Prosthecobacter debontii: one gene and its partner. The protein of the gene in region 2 interacts with the protein of the main gene of each other region in a pairwise test. Links are inferred from orthologs where the notes say so. Each region holds a gene or a part of one and is shown on either strand. Other genes may lie near its edges.

Region 1 (10,829 bases), on a different replicon or contig from region 2:
TGCGTCTGGGCTTGTGGCGTAACGTGCCGGGCAGCATTGCTGATCCCGAGGGGAAGAAACTCCTGTGGAATCTGTTTCAAAAAGCGGGCACCGACCCATGGCGCGTCGCAGCGGATGCTTGCCTCCCCATCACCGGGCTCCAAGCTTGGCCTCAGGCCGCTCCGTCAACCGATCATCCCTCGGAACCGGAGAGATGATCTCCTCTTGCGTGAATCGCCGGTCTCCGCCACCATCGCGCCATGTTGAAACTCGGATTGATCGGCTGCGGTAAAATGGGCGGCGCGCTCCTGCGCGGTGTGGAAAAGGCTTTGGGCCAAGCGGAACTCTCAGTGGCGCTCAGTGACGTGGTGCCTGCCGCTGTGGATGCTCTGCGCCAATCCCTGGCCTGCACCGCTACGACCGGCACACCGGCGGAGGTGGCGGCAGCCTCAGACATCATCCTGCTGGCCGTGAAGCCTGGGGATATGAAGACCCTCTGCGAGAGCTTAGCCACCGTCTCTGGCAGCCGTCTCTACATCAGCATCGCCGCAGGTATTTCGTTGGCGAATTTGGAAGCTTGGTTGGGGGGTACACAGCGGGTCATCCGCTGCATGCCGAACACTCCCGCTCTGGTGGCGACGGGTGCGGCGGCTTTCGCGCGAGGGGCCCTAGCCACACCGGCGGATGCTGAGCAGGCGGTGAAGATCCTTGGCAGTGTCGGCACGGCGGATGAGGTCTCCGAGAAGCTACTGGATGCGGTGACCGGCCTCAGCGGCAGCGGACCAGCTTATGTTTATACCGTCATTGAGGCCCTCGCCGATGGAGGCGTCCTGATGGGGCTACCCCGAGCGGCGGCGTTACGCCTCGCAGCACAGACTGTCGCGGGTGCAGCTCAGATGGTGATGGAAACTGGCAAGCATCCCGGTGTATTACGGGATGAAGTCACCAGTCCAGGGGGCACCACGATTGCAGGGCTGGAGCAGTTGGAGGCCCATGGTCTCCGCCATGCCCTGATGCAAGCCGTGCGTAAAGCCACCGAGCGCAGCAAGGAACTGGGTGCTAACTGAGATCGGGAATGGTTTAGGCCTTCTCATGCAGGAGGCGCTGGACTTCCTGCAGAAGTTGCGCGGCGGTGTAGGGCTTGCGCAGGAGTACGGCCTCATCCGATAGCACGGATTGGCGGCGGAAGGTCTCTGCGGAATAACCGCTGGTGTAGATGACCTTGACTTCAGGTTTTTGAAGCATCAATTGTTGGGCTAGTTGATGGCCGGTCATGCCGCCGGGCATCACCATGTCGGTGAGTACGAGATCCACATTCGCGCGGATCTTGGGCCAGAGCGCCAGGGCTTCCGGGCCGTTGATGGCCTCGTGCACTTGGTAGCCATGGCTGGTGAGCACATGTTTCACGATGTTTCGCACCGTGGCTTCATCCTCCACGACCAGGATCGTGGCCGTGCTGCATGGTGTGGTGGGCTTAGGTGGAGCGGGCTCTTCTGGGGCGGTGGGTTGCACAGGTGTGGCCAGTAAAGGGAAGAAAACGCAGAATGTCGAGCCTGCACCTTCTTGACTGTCCACGGTGACCCAGCCGTGATGCTGCTGGACGATGCCGAACACGGTGGCCAGGCCGATGCCGGTGCCCTGGCCCACTTCCTTGGTGGTGAAGAAGGGCTCAAAGATGCGCTCCAGGTGCTCCTCGGAGATGCCGATGCCGGTATCCCGCACCTCTAGGCAGACATAGGTGCCAGGCTCGGCGCCGACGGGGGCTTGCGGTGGGGTTTGCTTCAGCGGGAGCAGCCGGGTGGTGAGGGTGAGCGTGCCGCCTTTCGGCATGGCATCCCGGGCATTGACGGCGAGGTTCAGCACCACTTGCTCCATCATGCTGGCATCGGCATGCACCACGGGCGGCACGGGGCTGAGGCGCAGATTCACCTGGATGTGCTCCCCAATCAGGCGCTGGATCATCCGGTTCATATCCGAGACGACCTGATTAAGATTGAGTGAGACTCGGTTGACGGGCTGCTGGCGGCTGAAGGTGAGCAGTTGGCTGGTCATACTGCCGGCGCGGTTGGCGGCGTCCAGGATCTCATTGAAGGCCCGGTTGATCATTTCCGGCGTCATCTTCATGATCTTGGGCAGGGAGGCATTGCCCTGAATGACGGTTAACAAATTATTGAAATCATGTGCCACGCCTCCGGCGAGTTGGCCGATGGCTTCCATTTTCTGGGACTGGCGGAGCTGGTCCTCCATGTGTTTTTGCTCAGTGACGTCATCGCAAAAGATCGAAACGCCCGTGACCTCGCCGCCGTGGCGGATGGGGTTGAAGGAGGCTTGATAGACCCGGGCTTTTCCGCGCACTTCTTGGTCGAAGGTGGCCTTGAAGCGCTCGCCTTTCAGGGCTCGCTCATAGTGAGGGCGCCATTGGCTGAGGTGGCTCTCGGGCTCCACCTCCTCCACACGCAGCCCGGTCTGGGCCTTTTTACCGCCCAGGGTGAGGATGTGATCTTGATAGCGGGTATTGAAGGCGAGGTAGCGCAGGCGGGAGTCGAGGGACCAGATGGCACCGGAGCTATTTTCGAGCAGGGCCAGCAGATTGGATTCTGAAACGCGGCGGGCATCCTCGGCGCGTTTGCGGTCTGTGATGTCGTAGCCTTCCACCATGAGGTAGTGCAGCTTAGCGTCCTCCGTGCGCACGCCGCGCATGGAGAAGTCGATCACATGGGCGGCACCGGTGCGATCCAGGTGCGCGGTTTCAAAGCGCACGCAGTCCTGCCCCTGCTGGATCTGCTGCACGGCGCGGCGGAGTTTTTCCTGCTCGGTGGTGGAGTGAGCCCACCAGGCGGTCTCCCAAAACCATTTTCCCAGCACAGCTTGGCGCTCCACGCCGGCAAAGGAGAGGGAGGTGCTGTTGGATTCGAGGATGCGGCCTTCAGCATCCAGCAGTCCCTGGAGGAGAAAGGTGTTGTCGAGGATGGAGGACAGCTTGTGCTGGCTTTCTTTCACCTCCCGGGTGCGCAGTTCCACTTCATGGCGAAGCTGCACCGTCCAGAGGGTGGAGAGTCCGACGATCACCCCCAGCACAACTAGGCCCCACAGCAGGGGGCGCAAGTCAGGCGCGAAGACGGAGGAGAACATGAAGCCATCCAGGTTCGCCACCTTTTTGACAATGCCGGTCTCCACGAAGGCGTGAGCGATGCGCTCCCACCGGCCTGCGTTCATGTGGCCGAGCTCCACGAGATCGGCCTGGATGAGCGGCACCATTTCCCGGGCTTCCGTGGTGAGGTGTTCGCGGGTGATGCCGCGCTCTTTCACGCCCGGCATGATCAGGATGCGTTCCACCATTTCCTCAGGATTGGCCATGGCATACTCCCAGCCTTTCATGGAGGCCTGGACAAAGGCGCGCACCAGAGCCGGGTCACGCCTCACCAGCGCCTCCGTGGTGAAAAGGGTGTCTCCATAGAAATCCACGCCGTAGTCACTGAAGCGGATGCTGGAAGGCTCATGCCCTAGGAGGCGTAGCTGGGTCGGCTCCACGGTGCTGTAGGCGGAGATGGCATCCACCTTGCCTTCGATGAGATCCCGGTTGTTCCAGGTGTGAGGTAAAAAATTGATGCGCCCGCCGGGGAGCCCCTCCCGCATGATCATGGAGCGCACCTCCGCCTCCCCTTGATCGGTGGAGACCATGACGCGCTTGCCCACCAGGTCGGAGGGCTTGGTGATGCCCTTGGAGGCTAAGCTGAGGAGGATGTAGGGCGAGTGCTGAAAAATGGCCGCACAGACCACCACCGGCTTCCCCTGAAGGCGGGCCAGCAGCACATCACAATCCGTCACGCCAAAGTCTGCCTCTCCCGCGAGCACGGAGGAGAGAGAACGACGGCTGGGGTTTCCCTCCCTCAGCTGCACATCCAGCCCCGCCTGCTGGTAGTAGCCCTGGCTCTCTGCGGCGTAGTAACCGGCGAATTGAAACTGGTTATGCCATTTGAGCTGGATGGTGACCTTCTTGAGATTCGCTGATTCCGCTTCGGCTGCCGGGGTCACCGCTCCCATCCCCACCAGCGTGCAGAGGGCCGTCCAGCGCAAGATGCACTCAGCGGCAGAGCGGATTTCATGAATCATGATTATTTCCAATCACAATAAAGGAGCGGCGGCGTTCGGCAAATATCGAATCTGCATTCTGCATGCAACTCTCTGCTTCCTTCAGTCCACCTGAGCGGTGCGCACGGCATCCAGGGTGAGTTGCCACTGCTCCTCCCCACGCCAGAAGTTCCGCTGCACCCGCATGGCTACATCCCAGGGCGGCTTCGGCAGATTCTTCAGCGGCGCATTGAACCAGCGGGCCTCCATGCTGGCGCCATCCTGACTCAGCATCACGCGCAGATGTTTCTCTTTCATCAAGCGGCCCGGCAGACGCGGCATCACCCGGCGGCAGAGCAGCAGCGGCTCGTGATTGCGTTGGCCGAAGGGTTCCATCAGCTTGTAGTTGCGCAGGAACTCCAGGGAGAGATCCCGCAGACGCACCTCCACATCGATCTCCAGCACGGGCGTCAGAGCCTCGGTGCTGAGAGCGAGGCGGGCGGCTTCGGAAAAGCGCTCGCGGAAGACTTCCAGCTTGTCCTCATGCACGGAGACTCCGGCGGCCATGGCATGCCCACCCCCGCGCACGATGTGCTCGCGGCAAAATTCGATCGCCTCCACCAATGAGAAACCGGGGATGCTGCGGCCACTGCCCTTGCCCATACCGTTTTCATCGAAGGAAAACAGAATCGTGGGGCGATGCACGAGGCGGGAAATGCGGGAGGCGACGATGCCGACTACGCCCGGGTGCCATTTGCGCGAACCCAGCACCACAGCGGGGATATTGGCGAGGTCCCCCATGGCCAGGAGTTGCTGCTCCGCCTCGGTAAACACGTCCATTTCCACCGCTTGGCGGTCGCGGTTGTGGCTTTCCAGCAGGGCGGCGTATTCCGAGGCCACCAGCGGATCTTCCGCCAAGATGAGCTGGAGGGCGGTGGAGGCGGTATCGAGGCGACCAGCGGCATTCAGGCGCGGCCCCAAGCGGAAGCCCACATGATGCGTCTGGATGAAGCCATCCACACCGGCGGTTTCCTTCAGCGCCCGCAGGCCGATCCGCTCCGTCTGCGCCAGGGCCTCCAGACCACGACGCACCAGCAGTCGGTTTTCATCCACCAGCGGCACGAGATCGGCCACGGTGCCGAGGGCGACGAGGTCCAGCGCTTCCTTGAGATCGAAGTCGATGCGGCGGGTCTTCAGCAGCGCGTGCGCCACCTTAAAGACCAGCCCGGCGGTGCAGAAATAGTGGTAATCCTCGCCCAGCTTCGGATTCACCAGCGCCACACAAGGCGGGCGGCCAAAGGGCGAGAGCTCATGGTGATCCACGATCACGCAATCCACCCCCTGCTCCTGGAGCCAGGTCAGTTCCTTGATCGAGGTGGTGCCGCAGTCCAGGGCGATGAGCAGATCCGGCTTACCAAACTCCTCAAACAGACGTGCGAAGCCGTCCATGCTCAGGCCATACCCCTCATCCATACGGGAGGGCAGGAAGAGATGCGTCTGCAAGCCATAGGCTTTCAGAGTCAGGTGCATCAGTGCCATGGAGGTGACGCCATCCACATCGTAGTCCCCGTAGAGGGCCACGCGCTGCTTACCATCCACGGCTTTCAGGATACGCTCGACGGCCACCTTCATCTCCGGCAGCACCGTGGGATCTCCCAGGCTGGCCAACTTCGGCACCAGGAAATCCCGCACCTGCTCGGTGGTCTTGATATCGCGCTGAGTCAGCAGGGTGGTCAGTAACAGAGGCAGCCCTGTATCCGCCGCCAATTCCGCCGCTCCCTCGGGCACAGGCTTCAGCAGCCAGCGCGGAGGCAGGGTATTGGGTAGAGGGATTTCAGAGGCGAGGGCCATTATGTGACAAAGTGCAACTTCCTTGTATGCAGCACGTGCATGGGCTAGTCAAAGCATCCCTCCCCCTTTCATGTCTTCTTCCACAGATTCTTCTCTCTCGGGCCGCCTCTGGCTGGCTGGTATGGGCTTCTTCTTAGCGCTGGCGGGCCTGCTCTTTACCTGGGTGCTATGGACCGCCTGGCAGCGTGCGGAGGAGACCCGCAGCTGGGTGGCCACCCCATGCCGCATCATCTCCGCTCAGGTGGTGAGTGAGCGCCCAACACCCCATTCCAATCCGGCTTTCAAGGCGGAGGTGCGCTACACCTTCACTTATGAGGGGGAAACCCGCACTGGCTCTCACATCAAACGCGTGGACTCCGCCAGCCAGCATGAGGAAAACGCCCGCAAGAAGCTGGAGAGCTACCCGATCGGCCTGGATACGACCTGCTATGTCAACCCCGCCCAGCCGGCGCAGACCGTGCTGAAGCACGACACCCGCGCTGCCCTCTATTCCATCTGGTTTCCTCTCCTCTTCGTCTTCGGCGGCCTCGGCATGGCCTGGAATGCGGTGAGGGGGCAGCGGAGGTGAAGTGGAGCATTTCACGGAGCGTCCAGGAATGCGGTGGCAAGCGCTCAAGCGCGACACCGCTCCTGGGGATAGCCGCTTCCATCAAACTATCGTTTAGCTCAGCCACTGCCTTTCCTAGCGACTCAACAACACGGCCTCGTCTCGAGCGGTGTCGTCGAGGCAAGGGTTGCCCCTTGTCTCTCTGCCATCGCACTCCGGGACGCTCCGCGACAGCAATCGCGCCTCGCCCGTTTTCATCTGTTCAGTTCACCCCAGCACCGTCCCCACCTCCAGCGGCTTGCCGCGCAGGAAATCGCCCGCAGGGAGCTTCTTGCCGCCTTCGGCCTGCACTTCATCCAGGGCCAGGAGTCCTGAGCCGGTGGCGATGATGAGGCCGGTTTTGGGATCGCTGTTCACGATCGTGCCAGGAGCCGGGCAGGTTTCAGCTTCGGGGATGACATGGGCGCGATGCACCTTCAGCGGGGCGGGTTTCTCACCGCTGCCAGGCAGCAGGGTGAAGGTGCCCGGCCAGGGATTGTAGGCCCGGATAAGGCGCTCCAGTTCCACGGCACTGCGGGTCCAGTCCAAGCGACCGTCTTCACGCTTCAGCTTGCCACAGTGCGTGGCGTAGTCGTTCTCCTGAGGTTTACGCGGAGCTGGGCCGGAGGCGATGAGGTCCAGCGCTTCCTCCAGGCTGGCGGGAGCGGCCAGGGCCAGTTTGTCATGCAGGGTTCCGCCGGTGTCGCTGGGCTCGATGGTGACACGGTCCATCAGCAGGATGTCACCGGTGTCCAGCCCCTCATCCATGTGCATGATGGTGACGCCCGTTTCGGCATCGCCTTCACGGATCGTCGCCTGGATGGGCGACGCACCGCGATATTTGGGCAAAAGGGAGGCGTGAATGTTCAGGCAGGCGAGCTTGGGCACGTCCAGCACGGAGCGCGGCAGGATCTGACCATAGGCCACCACCACGGCCACGTCGGCATCATAGGCTTTCAGTTCCTCCACGGCATGGCGGATCTTTTCCGGCTGGAGCACGGGGATGCCTGCGGCCTGCGCCCGCACTTTCACCTGCGGAGGCGTGAGCACCAGCTTGCGACCGGCGGGTTTATCCGGCTGGGTGACCACGGCCACGACCTTGTGCTTCGGGGTATAGAGAAGCCACTCCAGCGAGGGCAGGCCGATGTCCCCGGTTCCAATGAAAAGGATGCGCATGAAATCAGATCAGGTTCCCAGGAAGGCTCAGATTTTCATCTGTTCGATGTCTCTCCAGGCTTGCAAGGTCATGACCCCGGCCAGGATATCGTAGAGCACCTTGGCAGGCGGTTGGCTGGCATCAATCTCGACAATGCGATCCCCGCTGTAGTAGTCCAGGATCGGCTTCGTCTCAGCCTCATAGGTGGCGAAACGGTGCTGAATGACCTTCTCGTTGGCGTCATCGAAGCGGTTGTCCTTCAGGGCACGCTTGCGCAGACGGCGGGCCAGTTCCGTGCGGTCGGGGCAGGAGAGGTGAAACACTTTCAGCACCTCGATATCCTCCTCCATGAATCGAGCCTGATCCACATTGCGCGGGATGCCATCCAGAACCAGGAAATCGATCTCCGGTTTGAATTGATGGGAGTCCACGCGCTGCTTGATGTTCGCGCGCCAGAGCTGCACCGTCACGTCATCGGGGACGAGCTCGCCACGGCTCGAGTATTCCACAAACTTCTGCCCCAGCGGCGTGCGGGTATCCAGAGAACGGAAAACGTCGCCACAAGCCAAATGATGAAAGCGTGGAATAGAGCCGAGCACCTTGCCCTGAGTGCCCTTGCCGCTGCCAGGAGCGCCAAGAATGAGGAGGGTGCGGAAACGAGGTTGAGATTCAGCCATGGTAAAGGGTGGAATACGCTCAATAGCACGCCGAGGTTGCTGTCACAAGGCAGGCTTGCGGCGAGTTTTAAGCCAAATGTCATCGGTTCAGCTCGGACATTTCCTTCAGGCATCTCGCCCGCTCTTTAGAAAAAGTCCCTTGCAGGCGGGTGCGTCACTCCGCCAGATCAATGCCAAACAGGGCCGAGAGATCGGTGCCTTGCAGTTCCCCTGCGCCGGAGTTTGGACTCAAGGTTTCTGCAGAGGCAGCCCCCGCAGCGGGCAGGAGGTCTGCCTGATTCACCCCGCGCAGCGTGAATAGCAGATCGGGCTGCGTATCCAGCAACACCGCCACGCCGTAGAGCACGGCGGCCGAGTGCTTGCAGAGATCCGCATGATCCGGGCAGGAGCAGTCGAAACGGATCTCCTTCGGCTGAGGGAAAAGTCCGGTCTCAGGCTCAGTCAGGATTTTCAACAGCCCGTCCCCGAGATTGCCGGTGAGCAGGTCTAACAAAGAGTTCACCTGTCCCTGAGCGGCCTGCACCAGCTCCTGCCAGTGCGCGGCATCCAGCGGGCGGATGTGAATGAGCGTATCCTCGAGATGCTCCCCCGCCACCACCGCGCTGAGCGTGCCGGGCTCGATGACGAGGTCCAGCACTTGCCCGTTGCGGAGGTAACTCCGCCCCGCAGGCAAGCGAGCTTCATAGTGGGAGTAACGCTCCAGATGGCGGCACCAGGCTTGGGCCCAAAAGGTCTGGCAGAGTTTCTTGCTGCCTTTCGGCGCGGCTAAGGGCGTGAGGCTCTCCCCGCGCGCGCGTCGTTTGGCGATCTCTCGCTGCACGCGCTCCTGATTTTCTTCACGCTCTTCCCGGTTCCATGACATGCGGGGTTTTAAACGGAGCGGCTAGCCTCCGCCAGTAAAACAGATGACGCCTGCGCAAACCGACGGCATGCTGAGCCCATCATGACCCTGAAGGAGAAACAAGCGGAACTCATCGACGACCTGAACCTGATCGAAAACGTGCAGGAGCGGTTGGCGGCACTGAGTTCCTTCATCCCCGCCGTCACCCTGCCGGAGGAGGAGCGGCGGGAGGATCAGCTCGTGCCGGGCTGTGTCTCCCGGGTCTGGCTGGACTGCGCGCTCACGCCGGAAGGACGCAGCCATTTTCGCTGTGCGGCGGACTCGCCCATGGTGGCCGGACTTGTGGCGCTTTTGTGCCATCTTTACACGGATTCGGCACCGGCTGAAGTGGCTGTGGTAGAGCCTGAAATCTGGTCTGGATGCTCATTCCATAAGGCTTTGTCGCCCACCCGACTGAATGGACTGGCCTCCATGCGCCAGCGCATGCGTGAGTGGGCGGCTGCAAGCAGCTAGGAGAGGGGGACGTAGTCTCTGGCACTTATGCCCACTGTCAGCCGCCGTTCCTTCCTGAAAAATGCCTCCCTCACCGCCGCCAGCGTGGCCTTCCCCGCGGTGGTGAAATCTGCCAACCCGAACTCCAAGCTCCAGGTCGTGTCTGTGGGAGCCAACGGCATGGCCTTCAGCGACATCAAAAACATCGGTGCCCATGCGGCGGTGAAGTATGTGGGCTTCTGCGACATCGACAGCCAGCGCTTTGACAAAGTCGATGAGGCGTTCCCCGGCACGCAACACTTCACCGACTTTCGCGAAATGTATGCGCAGCTCGGGGATAAGTTCGACGCCGTGTCCGTAGGCACGCCGGATCACATGCATGCCAAGGCGGCCATCATGGCCATGCGCCTGAAAAAGCACGTCTATTGCCAGAAGCCACTGGCCCACACCGTCTGGGAATCCCGCCAGATGCGCCTCGAGGCGGAGAAGGCCGGAGTCGTTACCCAGATGGGCAATCAGATTCACTCCGCCATTGAGTATCGCCTGGGCACACGGTTGCTGAAGGAGGGGGCCATCGGGAAGATTAAGGAAGTGCACTCTTGGGTGGCCGTGACTGGCAATGAACGCAACAAACGGCTCGAGCCCCTGCCCGGTGCCCCGGTGCCTGCGAATGTGAACTGGGATCTCTGGATCGGCGGTGCGCCGATGCGTGAGTATGCGCCCTGCTACCACCCCTTCATCTGGCGTGACTGGCAGGACTTCGGCGGTGGTGCGCTGGGCGACTTCGGCTGCCACATCCTCGATCCTGTTTTCACCGCCCTGGGTCTGAACGCGCCGCTGACGATCACCGCCCGTAACAGCGGCATCAATCAACACATCTGGCCGACCACGGAGGAAGTGGAATACGTCTTCCCCGGCAATCAACTGACCGCCGAGAAAACCCTCAAAGTGACCTGGAGCGATGGCGGCCTGCGCCCGGATCGTAAGCTGGCGAAGATGCCAGATAACCTGGAACTGCCGAAGAGTGGCTCCCTCTTCATCGGTGAATTGGGCAACATGGTGTTAGGCCATGTGGCGGGCCCACGCCTGTATCCAACTGAGAAATTCACTGGTTTCAAATACCCCAAAGAGCAGGGCCTGAGCCACTGGCACGTGTGGGTGGACGCCTGTTTGTCA
Region 2 (11,003 bases):
CAGCGGTGAGCCAAGTGTCAGGTCCTTGCGAGATTTGAAAAAATCCGGGCACTGCCGGGGAGCGGAGCAGGCGTGCTTGGGTCTGAGGGATGGTCTCATGGAGCCCGTTTGAGCCTTTTAACACCAGAGGCTGAGCCGCCTCTCCCTGGCGATGGGCGACGCTGAGGGACTGACGTAATTCATAATTGGCGGATTCTGCCGCCAGTTTATCCTGACGAATCGTCTCGAGAAAGCGGTGTAGCAAAATCGCCAGGGCTGGAAGCTTGCGGGCGTTACTGCCGATGAGATCGAAATGGCAGAAAAGTTGGCGGGCACCGACGGGAGTGATCCGCAGGCTGATGAGAGGTCGCTCCCCCTGCCAGAGCAGAACCTGATCTTGAGGATCTCGCGGCATCACCATGCCTTCAGGGATCAGCAGGGAGTTCCAGTTCAGCCCTTCCACCAGAGGGTGAGATTCGCTGACGACCGCACCGCGCACAGGGGCGGGCTTGTCAGCTCGGGATGGGGAGGCAAAGACACAGGCATGCTGATGGTTTTCCAAAGCGGTGGAAGGCGGCCACGTCATGACGCGGACGTCGGTTTCTGTCACGAGAGGTGAGACATTCAGATGAGCGAACCGGCCAAAGAGATCGGCAAGCTGAGTGGAAGATTCATCACGGCTGCGGGGAAGATGAACGCTCAGCTTTTTGGGGCTTGGCTGCACAAGCGGGAGCTGATCATCCACTCCGAAGGCATCCGGGGTGAGCTGGAGGGTCAGGGCCTGTGTGGCATCCGATCCAGGGAAGGGTCCGCTCAAAGTTCGCGTTTCCCGTGGGGCTAAGGCCAATGACATGGGAGGGGTGGTTTGCCCTTGGGTCTCCACGTGCCATTGTCGCTGCTGAGGGCTCTCGCCATAGTTGCGGACCAGCGCACGCCAAAACCACTGACCGTCTTTTTCTTCCACCGTCACACCTGCCCAGCCGACGTTTTCAATCCGTCGCCCTACGGAGAGGGTTTTGGCAGCGTAGGGCAGGGGCGTTGCGGGTGGGTGATCGGTAACGAGCAAAACCGCCCCCTCTGGCCCCGCTAGGCTTCGAGCCTGTCGCAGGGCCAGGGTGAAATCGTGAACGCCTGCAGTGGGATGCCATCTGGAAGCAAGGCTTTTCACCAGTTCCTGAGCGCTACCTCCATAGTAGAGGTTTGCCTCGTGGACATCCGAGCCGAGGAGAGCGAGCTCGGCTTTCGAGCCCGAAGGCACACTCCGGCTGAGTACGCGTTGGACACCCTCGATCGCAGCCTCCCGGAAAGCCTGCATGGAGGCGGAATCGTCCATGATGATGGCGATGCGGTGCACTGCGTCCTGTCTTAACCACCGAGGCCCGGCTAGGAGCCAAGTGAAAAGCAGCACCATGAGCAGTTGCAGCCAGAGGGGAATGGAAAGGCGCAGGCGCTCGATGCGATTGCCCTGCTCAGACTCTTTTTGAAGTTGCTGAAGGAGGAAGAGGGTGGTGACGGTGACCCGTCGGCTGCGGCGCTGAAGGAAATGAATTGCTAATACGACAGGAATCCCGAGCAGAGCCCATAGAGCAGCGGGATGTGTCAGAGTCAGCATGATGGAGTGCCTGAGTCTCCACAACTCCGAGGCATCCGTCCAGCAGACGCGTCATCGGAGGCATAAAAAAGCGGAGATCCTTAGGGGGACCTCCGCTCACGTGAAAAGTTGGATGAACTCGGGATTAACCCAGAGCAGCCGTAGCTTCCTTGCCTTCCAGCACCCGACGAGTCGGCTCCTTGATCTCGTGGACGATGCCCACCATTTTGAGCACCTTGATCACATAGTAGGTTGGATCGATTTCCCACCAGAAGAAGCCCTGGCGTGCGCAGTGCGGGTAATAGTGGTGATTATTGTGCCAGCCTTCGCCCAGAGTCAGAATGGCCAGGATGAAGGAATTTTTGCTGGATTCACCGGTTTCGTAGCGGCGGCTGCCCAGCAGGTGGCAGAAGGAATTGATAGCGAAGGTGGTGTGATAAAGGATCACGGTGCTGAGGCAGAAGCCCCAGAGGAAATAACTGAGGCCACCCATGGCGGTGCCTGTCATCAGAAGACCGAAGACGTAAGTAGCCAGGGCCAGCACCATCGGGGGAATGAAGTGGTATTTGTCGATGAAGACCAGTTCTGGAAACTTGGTCAGGTCTTTCACGCGCTTGGCGTCATAATCATTGTAGTCAGGGGCGAGAATCCAGCCGACGTGAGCCCAGTAGAAGCCCTGCTGCTTCACCGAGTGGATGTCATCTTCCTGGTCGGAATGCTGGTGATGGTGGCGGTGATGAGCTGCCCACCAGAGCGCACCCTTTTGAGCAGACATGCCACCCAGCCAAGCCAACACATACTGGAACCAGCGAGAGGTCTTGAAGGAGCGATGGGAGAAATAACGATGATAACCGCCCGTGATACCGAATTTGCGGAGCAAAAACAGACCCACACAGAGGAGGATAGCGGTGAGGTCAGGCTTTACGAAGAAAGCAGCGAGAGCGAGTGCATGTATGCCGAAAAACAAAATGCAACCGGGAGTTATTTGGAAGGCGGGCTTAGTCACGTGGAAGGAAAGAGGTGCGATATTTGACACTTATTTGCAAAAAAGCAACCACGCGCTGCAAAGGCGGCAGAATTGGCACACTTTTGCGGAGCTTTGGCGCAGGATGCAAATTGCAAGAATGGGCTTCCTTCCACCTTACGCAGGCATTAGGAGTCCTCACCTTGAGGAGCGGCGGCTTTTTTAGCGAAGCGGCCTTTTTTAGCGGCAGGGGGGGCTTTAGGTTTGGCTTCTCGCGGAGGGAATTCCCAGCCGAGCAGTCGTTTTTCACCCGGCTTGCACAGGAGGAAGGCGCTGAAGGGTCGGCCCTTTTTAGAGATCATCCCTTCGACAACGTCGGTCTTGCCTTCGTTGAAGAATTTGATCGCATTCTCGACGCTGATCTCTTTTTTGCAGAGCACCTTGGGTAGTCGGGCGTTGCAGACCTTGGGTTCCTTGGCGGCAATGTTGCAGACGTAAGCCTCAGGGGTGTTGTAAATCTGGCCGTCCCGCTTTTTCAGCGCACACACCGGGCAGCGGGTGATGGGTGTAGCGGCAGCAAAATCAAAGGGAGGTGGAGCGTCGGGATCATTTTCGCCTCCAGGAAAGACAAAGCCGGTTTTGCCGTCTTCTTTGATTTCCAGGCCGGCGGTGAACTCTTTCCCAAGGCGATTCCTGAAGCCTTCCATCGGAGGAAGCAAGCGGGTTTCGAGGAGTTGACGCAGCTCATCATCGCTCAGTTCATGGCCAGCGATGACCTTGTAAACCCGCACCTTACAGTCCGGGTTTTTGCAGGAGACAAAGTCTTCCTTCTGCTCGAAGCCGAAGTGACCGCAGGTGCCGCATTTGGCTTCGAAGTCGGGATAGACACGCTCCTTGGCGATCTTTTGATAAGCCTTGGTTTTTTCCACCACCTGACTGGTGAGGCTGCGGATGTCCCGCATGAAACTGCTGCGGTCGAGCTTGTTCTGCTCCATCTGGCGCAGCTTGTATTCCCACTGGCCGGTCAGTTCCGGACTGCTCAAGGCCTCGATTCCGATCTGGCTGATCTGGTCGATGAGGGACAGGCCCTTGGTGGTCACGGCGATGTTCCGCTCCACACGCTCGATGTATTTATCCGAGATGAGACCTTCGATGATGGCGGCGCGGGTGGCGGGTGTGCCCAGGCCACGTTCGCTCATGGCTTCGGCGAGTTCTTCGTCTTCGACCAATTTGCCTGCACCTTCCATCGTGGAGAGCAGGGTGGCTTCCGTGTAGCGAGCGGGCGGACGAGTCTGCTGCTCCTCAGCTTTGACATCCAGAGTCTTGGCGTCATCGCCGTCGCGGGCTTGCACCAGCAGCTTGCCTTTGCCTTCGCCATCGGAGGCGGCTTCCTCGGCGGCTTTTTTGCCATAAACGGCCAGCCAGCCAGATTCGACAAGCACCTTGCCCTCGCTTTTAAAGGTGTCCTTCTCAATGCGCGTGATACGGGTGGTGACCTCGAACTCAGCGGGTGGGAAGAAGACCGCGACAAAACGGCGGGATACCATGTCGAAAAGCTTTTGCTCAGCCTCAGGCAATTCCTTCGGAGGAATCTGGCCGGTCGGGATGATGGCAAAGTGGTCGCTGACCTTGGAAGTATCAAAGACACGCTTGGTGGGGCGCACCCAGCCCTTGTCCAGAGCAGTGGCAGCATGCGTGCTCAGGTCGGTGGGCAGGGCGCTGCCTTTCCGCGGATCTTGTTTGGCGAAGGTGCCAAGGGTGCCTTTCACGGTGCCCAGGTAATCTTCGGGAAGAAAGCGGGAATCGGTTCGTGGATAGGTCAGGACCTTGTATTTCTCATACAGCGCTTGAGCGATTTGCAGGGTGCGGCGGGCGGAGAATCCAAAGCGGTTGCTGGCTTCACGCTGGAGGCTGGTCAAATCGTAGAGCAGGGGAGCGATTTGCTTGGTCGGCTTGGTGATCTGCTCGATTTTGCCAGGTTTACCCAAGCAGCGCTGGACGATGGCCTGGGCCTTTTCCAGATCCCAGAGACGCTCCGCTTTCTTGTGCTCGTCGGTTTCGTCCTTCTTAAAGGACTCGTCAAACCAGCGGCCTTCATACTCACCGGCAGGCACGCCAAAGAGGCCATGCACTTCATAATAGGTGCGGGGCACGAACGACTGAATTTCCAGTTCACGCTTGGCCAGGATGGTGAGCGTGGGGGTCTGCACACGACCCGCAGGGGTCAGGCGGAAACCGCCGTTGCGGGAGTTCAGCGCAGTCAGGGCGCGGGTGGCATTGATGCCCACGAGCCAATCAGATTCACTGCGGCATTTGGCAGCATCGGCGAGCGGGCGCATCTCGCCATCGCTGCGCAGTTTTTGGAAAGCGTCCAGAATGGCCCCCTGCGTCATCGATTGCATCCATAGGCGCTGCACGGGTTTCTTGATCCCGGCGGCCTCGACAATGTAGCGGAAAATGAGCTCCCCTTCACGCCCGGCATCGCAAGCATTGATGAGGCTATCCACATCTTTCCGCTTCATGAGTTTGCTCAACAGCTTGAAGCGATCTGCGCTGTCTTCGATGGGTTTAAGCTCGAACTCCTGCGGCATGATGGGCAGGTGAGTCCAGCCCCAGCCAATCTTTTTGCCGTTCACTTCTGGCATTCCAAGCTCGATCAAGTGACCGATAGCACTGGAGATGATGTGGGTCTCGTTTTCATAATAATCCTTCTCCTTGCTAAAGGCGGTCATTCCCGGGGCTTTGGCCAGAGCTCGGGCGAGATCGGCAGCCACACTGGGTTTTTCGGCGATAATGAGGGCCTTAGGCATGATGAGACAACGTTACGAAATGGGGGCCACCAAGGGCACGCATTCCGGCCCTATGTCAAACTTTTCAATCAGCGGAGGCTCCCCTCGCTGCTTTGAGAAAGCCTGAAGGACTTGCTGTTATGAGCTTCAAATCCAAAGCACTGGGAGGTTATTCCGCTTTCTTCTTTTTCTTGCCTTTGCCCTTCTTTTTAGGGGCTTCAGTGGGGGTATTGGGTGTTGGCATCTTGGCGCCGACGCTTTCCCGCCAGGTCAGCATCTGTTGCTGAAGTTCCTTCACTTTGTCAGGCATTTCGCCCGACAAATTTTTCGTTTCGCCGATGTCGTTGTCGAGGTTGTAGAGCTCTAGACGGTGGTCTTCGAAGAATTCCATGAGCTTCCACGCCCCTTTTTGGATGAGGCCGACTGGGGTGGTGCGCCAAGTATTTTCACCGGCTCCGAGATAACCTGGGAAATGCTGGAAGATAGCCTCTCGCCTGAGACTGACTTTGCCTTCTTTGTCTTTAAAGAGGGGGACGAGACTTTCGCCATCGAGCGGGTAGTCCGCCGGTGCGGGGGCTCCCGCAATGGCTAGGAAGGTTGGATACAGATCCACGTGAATGGTGGGCACGTCCGTCTTGGCGCCGGCGGTGGTCACTCCGGGCCAGCGGACGATGAAAGGCACTCGAGTGCCGCCTTCATAGAGACTGCCTTTGCCGCTGCGCAGCGGGGCGTTGTCGGTAATGTCGCCCGCCTTCTTGATGCCTTCACGCACATAACCACCGACACCGCCGTTATCGCTGGTGAAGATGAGCACGGTATTGTCAGCAAGACCTTGCTTCTCCAATTCTGCCATCACTCGGCCGACGCTTTCATCCACGCTGGCGATCATGGCGGCATAGACAGGGTTGTTATGGCCACCCACGCCCGGTTTGTTTTTGAATTTCTCGATCAGCTCTTCCTTGGCGTGATGTGGCGAGTGAACGCCGAAGTGGGGCAGGTAGAGAAAGAATGGGCCGTCTTTATGGCGTTGGATGAAGTCCAGGGCTTTATCCGTGAGGAAGTCGGCCAAATATTGATCTTTGGGGTGTTCGACGAGCGGGTCTGTCTTGAAGTTGAAATGCTTCCCTTCGGAAACGAGGGCTTCATCAAACCCACGCTTGGAAGGATGATACTCGGGTTTTTGCCCCAGATGCCATTTCCCAAACATACCGGTGGCATACCCTGCTTTTTTCAGGGAGTCCGCGATGGTGATCTTCTCCAGGGGCAGATAATTGAGGTTATCCACTGGACGCAGAGGTCGTGTCTGCCACTCGAACCGACCGATGTCCCCGACCGTGTAAACACCCGTGCGTGGAGCATACTGGCCGCTCATCAGAGCGGCCCGGGTGGGCTGGCAGTTTTGGCAATGATGATGGTTGGTCAGCTTCAGGCCTTGGCTGGCCAGCTTATCGATGTTCGGTGTTTCGTAATACTGACTGCCAAAGCTGCCGACATCCGTATAACCCAGATCATCCGCCATGATGAAAATAATGTTAGGCGGGGTGGCCTGAGCGGCTGCGATGGAGAGCAGACTGAGGGCGAGTAAAATCAGAGGTCGCATGACCGCGCTGAAACGAATGGGGGATGGGGCGATCTTGCGTGATCTTCTTCAGATCCCTGGAGGAGGACCTTCACGACGAGGCCGACGTCCACCTTCGAAGCCGGGTGGTGGGCCTCCCGGTCCCCGTGGGCCAGGACCACGACGTTCTTCTGGCTCTTCGGGCGTGGTTCCCAGAACAATGTCCCAGGTGCCGAGAAGTTCGGAACTGCCTGCTGACTTCGGTTTGAACTCGCGGATGACGGAAAGACGCTGCTCATCCGTGCCCATGCGGCGGAGGATGCCGTCTTTGTCATTCTGGGGAACGCCCTCAATGAAGAGCTGGGTCGTGAGCATGCGCTTATCCCCCTGTTTCACGGCAAGGTGCCAGTGGATGGTGCGCCCCGTGTAAAGGCCGGGCTTGATGGTGCGGAAGCGATATTCACCTTTTTCATTGGTGATGATCTTGCCATAACCCTGGAAGCCTGGATCACGCTCCTTCCCCCGCTGCACGCCATTGCTGTGGATGTAGCAGCCATTGTTATCCGCCTGCCAGAGTTCGATCATGGCGTTCTGGATGGGTTTGCCATCGGCATTGAGCAAGCGTCCCCCAAACTCGGTGATGGTCCCCAATGCAGAAGCTGCTTTGTCTTGGATCTGAACCAGATCGTTGTCTTGATCCAAGGGGAGGTGATCGGGGTAATAAGGGCCTTCCGTCGCACGTGGGGTCAGCACCAGGGCCTCCGCGTAAATGGCGCTGGTGATGATGCCGCCGGTGGTCATCAGCAAGCTATTCAATAGGCGACGCCGGTTCAGGCGAATGTGAAAAGGCTGGGGGATCGAGTTCATGGTGTGGTGCATGAAACTCGCTTCGTGCCAATTGGTTCTGCGCAGAATCTCATTCTTCATTCAAACCCTGCTGAATCTGGAAGCCGCCACTGAGAATCGAGGTGGTATTGGCCTTTTGACCAGTCGCTGGGATTTGTGGGAGGAGGAAGTAACCCTGCGCCTTCACGCCTGCTTGAGCCTGCGGCACGACGATGCCCTGGAAGCTCACCTTGCGTTTCAGGCCGGAGTCTTCTTCTATCAGTGTGAAACTGCCCGTAACAGCCCCTGAGGCTTTATTGATCTTCAGGGCGGTGTGGGCTGGATTCAGAGCTGGTAAAACTGGGACGAAGGCTGCCGTGAAATCAAAGTCTAAGATATTTGGATCTGTATCGGATGACGATAGACCTGCTTCATCAAAGATGAGATCCGCAGAGCCAGTCACGGGCAAGCCATGCGCGATACTTCCTGAGGATTTCAAGGCCAGATAACCACCTTTGAGAGTCAGCGGAGTTGGGCCGAAGCCTGCGGGATAAAGGCGAGAGGTATCACTGGGTTTGAGCCAGGAGGCGCTGCCCGTGAGAGTATTATCTTCGGCGGATTCCAGAGCGCCTGCATTGGTGTCGAAGGTGCTCAGGAGGCTACCTTTATTCTTGTAGAGAGATTGGTAGAGATAAGCTTGTCCTATTGGCCCAAGGCCCATCGAGCTGGTGAGCTTATCCCCCGTTGCGGATCGACCTGTGATGGAAGCAATACCCGATGTTTTTACATTCATGGTGAAGTAGCTGGAGCCTTGGGGAATGGCTGCATTACCCAACCCCTGATCTGTTATAGGATTGAGCGCTGCGCTGTAATAACCGATGAATGACGAGGCGGGTTTCATCTTGGCATGCCATGGGATGCGCCAGCCCTCAACCGTTGCGTTACCATGGGTCCCCGTGATCAACTCCGTGACTGGATCGAGGGTGAGTTCGAGGGGTTGGTCTTGGATCGAAACACGGATCTGAGGAGCCGCTTCCACGAGATAACCTTTGGCGGATTTGCTGGAGGTCCCTGTGGTGACTTTCAATGTGTAGGCGCCTAATGAGGTGGTGGTTAACGTGAAGCGACTGCCTAACGATTGGGGCATTGCGTCATCGCGATGAATGATGCCCGTGAAGCTGCCGATCCATTCTTCATCCAAGGCTCGGATGGTTAGGAGGGCTGATTCTTCCGCACTCGTGCCTCCAGGGTTTTTAGCCGTGGCGACGACGGTGAAATCTCCGTGCTGCTGAGGACGGCCCGAGATGACGCCGGTTTTAGAGGAGTATTTCAGGCCTTTTGGCAATCCTGTGACTTTGAAACTGGTGGGATAATCAGACGCGGTGAGTGTGGCGGAATAATCCGCTCCTACATAGGTGCTACCCAAGTTCAATGGGTTCATTGTTGGAGCGGTGTAAACACTGCGGATTGTCAGACTGAACTGTCGTGACGTGGTAATGCCCACGTCGTCCTCGACGAGGAGTCTGAATTGATAGGTCCCCGGAGTGGTTGGTTTACCCGTGAGGGTCCCGTTAGAGTTCAGGCCTAACCCAGAGGGGAGGTTACCACTGTAACGTGTCCAGGTATAAGGCGGTGTGCCTCCTTCCGCCTCCATGTTGAGGGTGTAAAGAAGCGATTTGATGCCGTAAGTCAGAGTGCTTTCAGTCAGCACCGTGATGGGAGATTGAAGAATGGTTAGGCTGAGTTCTTGTTCGTCCACCATCATTCCCGCGTCTTCAACCTTCACAGTAAAAGTGCTGCTGCTGGTCGACAATGGTAGCCCGCTGAGAACACCATTGGAACTCAAGGTGATGCCCTCTGGAAGACTGCCCTCGCTGAGTGTCCAGGTGTAAGGAGCGCTGCCGCCTGTGGCCGAGAGCGTCACGTTGTAGGGTCCTTCCGTTGTCCCTGAGGGCAAGGTTTCCGTGCTGGTGACCTGTAGAGGCTCCGCAGCGATGTAAAGCGTGAATGCCTTGCCTCCGGTTTTCCCACTACTGTCTGCGACCAGCACGGTGAAGGTGAATTGACCTGCTTCGGTGGGCGTGCCTGAAAGGACGCCTGATGAAGATAAGGATAAGCCCGCAGGAGGACTGCCGTTCGTCAGCCGGAAGGTATAGGGAGCCGTGCCTTGGGTAGCAATGATGGACTCGTTATAGGGTTGATGGATCAGACTGCCCGGTAGAAGAGCTGCATTTTCAATCGGGAGGTCGAGCGCCAGCCAATCTGGAATGCCATCGAGGGTGGCATCGACGATTTTTTGGAGATTCAGACGGCCTCCCGTTATGATCTTCCCCTGCAGACTACTTTTAACATCCACGCTTTTGAGGATGCGCTGAACTCTTTGGGTGACTGTTTCATTCGGGAAATTCATGGCCGCAAAAGCCACGGCGCCAGTGACCTGCGGCGCAGCCATGGAGGTGCCATCAAGGAAGGAGAAGCCAATGCCAGGACTCATCGAACCTGACGTGGGTAAAGCACCTTTAATGGCTAAACCATCGGCGCGCGAAATGGAAACGGCAGGGATCCAATCGTCGGAGTTTTGCAGTGTGCCTCCAAAACTACCCGAAACGTTGTTGTAAATAATGGCGGCAGCGGCCCCAGCGGCTTGCGCATTGGCGACCTTTTCATAAAAAAACAAGCTACCACGCTCAATGAGAGCGATCTTCCCACTCATGCCGCTTGGAAAGTCCGCCGGGTTACCGATGCCGCAATAAACGATTTGCCCCGAAAGCCCAACGACCCGCCCACTGTAGGCCATGCGTTCAGCTTCATAGGTTTTATTTCCGACTTGGATTTCGACTGTGGGGACAGTGGATAAGATGTTTTTGCCGGGAGCGGCGATATCTACTGAAGTGCTGCCATAATTGGAGAAACTGGCCAAAGCGTCATTTTGATCCGTCGCTGCGACAGTGATGATGTTGTTGAGATTGTAAGAGGCAGGATAGGAGGCGTTGTTGTTATTGTCTTTGCTGTCGTTCCCTGCTGCCGCGCACAGAATGATTCCGGCGCTGCCAGCACTGGCGATGGCATTACGCTCAGCATTGCTGAAGCTACTCCCTCCATAGGAAGCATTGAGAGCCAGGATGGGGACACCCCGCTGCTTCATGGCGATGGAATATTCGATGGCATCCACCACCGCAGAAGTGCTCATGGTGTCGCCATCTGCAGAGACTTTCAGGGCCATGATTTGAACCCTATCGTTGATGCCGATGACGCCCTGATTGTTATTCCCCTGAGCGCCGATGGTGCCGGAGACAT

The links.
Region 1: the proteins of B5D61_RS02770 (region 2) and recJ interact in binary tests that used the Escherichia coli proteins (3 or more experiments, as listed by UniProt). The link is inferred for Prosthecobacter debontii from one-to-one orthologs.

Annotation. Positions count from the first base shown.
Region 1 is NZ_FUYE01000001.1:569,431-580,259, forward strand. What follows is about bases 3,538-6,521. They hold recJ (single-stranded-DNA-specific exonuclease RecJ), read right to left. Parts: upstream 5,902-6,521; coding sequence 4,174-5,901; downstream 3,538-4,173. Other genes in these bases: B5D61_RS02280 (ABC transporter substrate-binding protein), read right to left, coding at 3,538-4,092; B5D61_RS02290 (DUF3592 domain-containing protein), read left to right, coding at 5,972-6,469. In the rest of the region: B5D61_RS02270 (DUF5722 domain-containing protein), read left to right, coding at 1-197; proC (pyrroline-5-carboxylate reductase), read left to right, coding at 240-1,046; more of B5D61_RS02280, read right to left, coding at 1,060-3,537; fmt (methionyl-tRNA formyltransferase), read right to left, coding at 6,716-7,663; B5D61_RS02300 (adenylate kinase family protein), read right to left, coding at 7,691-8,320; B5D61_RS02305 (SWIM zinc finger family protein), read right to left, coding at 8,475-9,182; B5D61_RS02310 (SufE family protein), read left to right, coding at 9,264-9,674; B5D61_RS02315 (Gfo/Idh/MocA family protein), read left to right, coding at 9,702-10,829. UniProt on the Escherichia coli protein: Single-stranded-DNA-specific exonuclease.
Region 2 is NZ_FUYE01000002.1:66,356-77,358, reverse strand. The notes cover bases 2,523-5,680. They hold B5D61_RS02770 (DNA topoisomerase III), read right to left. Parts: upstream 5,345-5,680; coding sequence 2,723-5,344; downstream 2,523-2,722. Other genes in these bases: B5D61_RS02765 (sulfatase), read right to left, coding at 5,493-5,680; B5D61_RS02775 (acyl-CoA desaturase), read right to left, coding at 2,523-2,576. Outside these bases: B5D61_RS02780 (BatA domain-containing protein), read right to left, coding at 1-1,591; more of B5D61_RS02775, read right to left, coding at 1,716-2,522; more of B5D61_RS02765, read right to left, coding at 5,681-6,923; B5D61_RS02760 (dioxygenase family protein), read right to left, coding at 6,972-7,748; B5D61_RS02755 (S8 family serine peptidase), read right to left, coding at 7,798-11,003.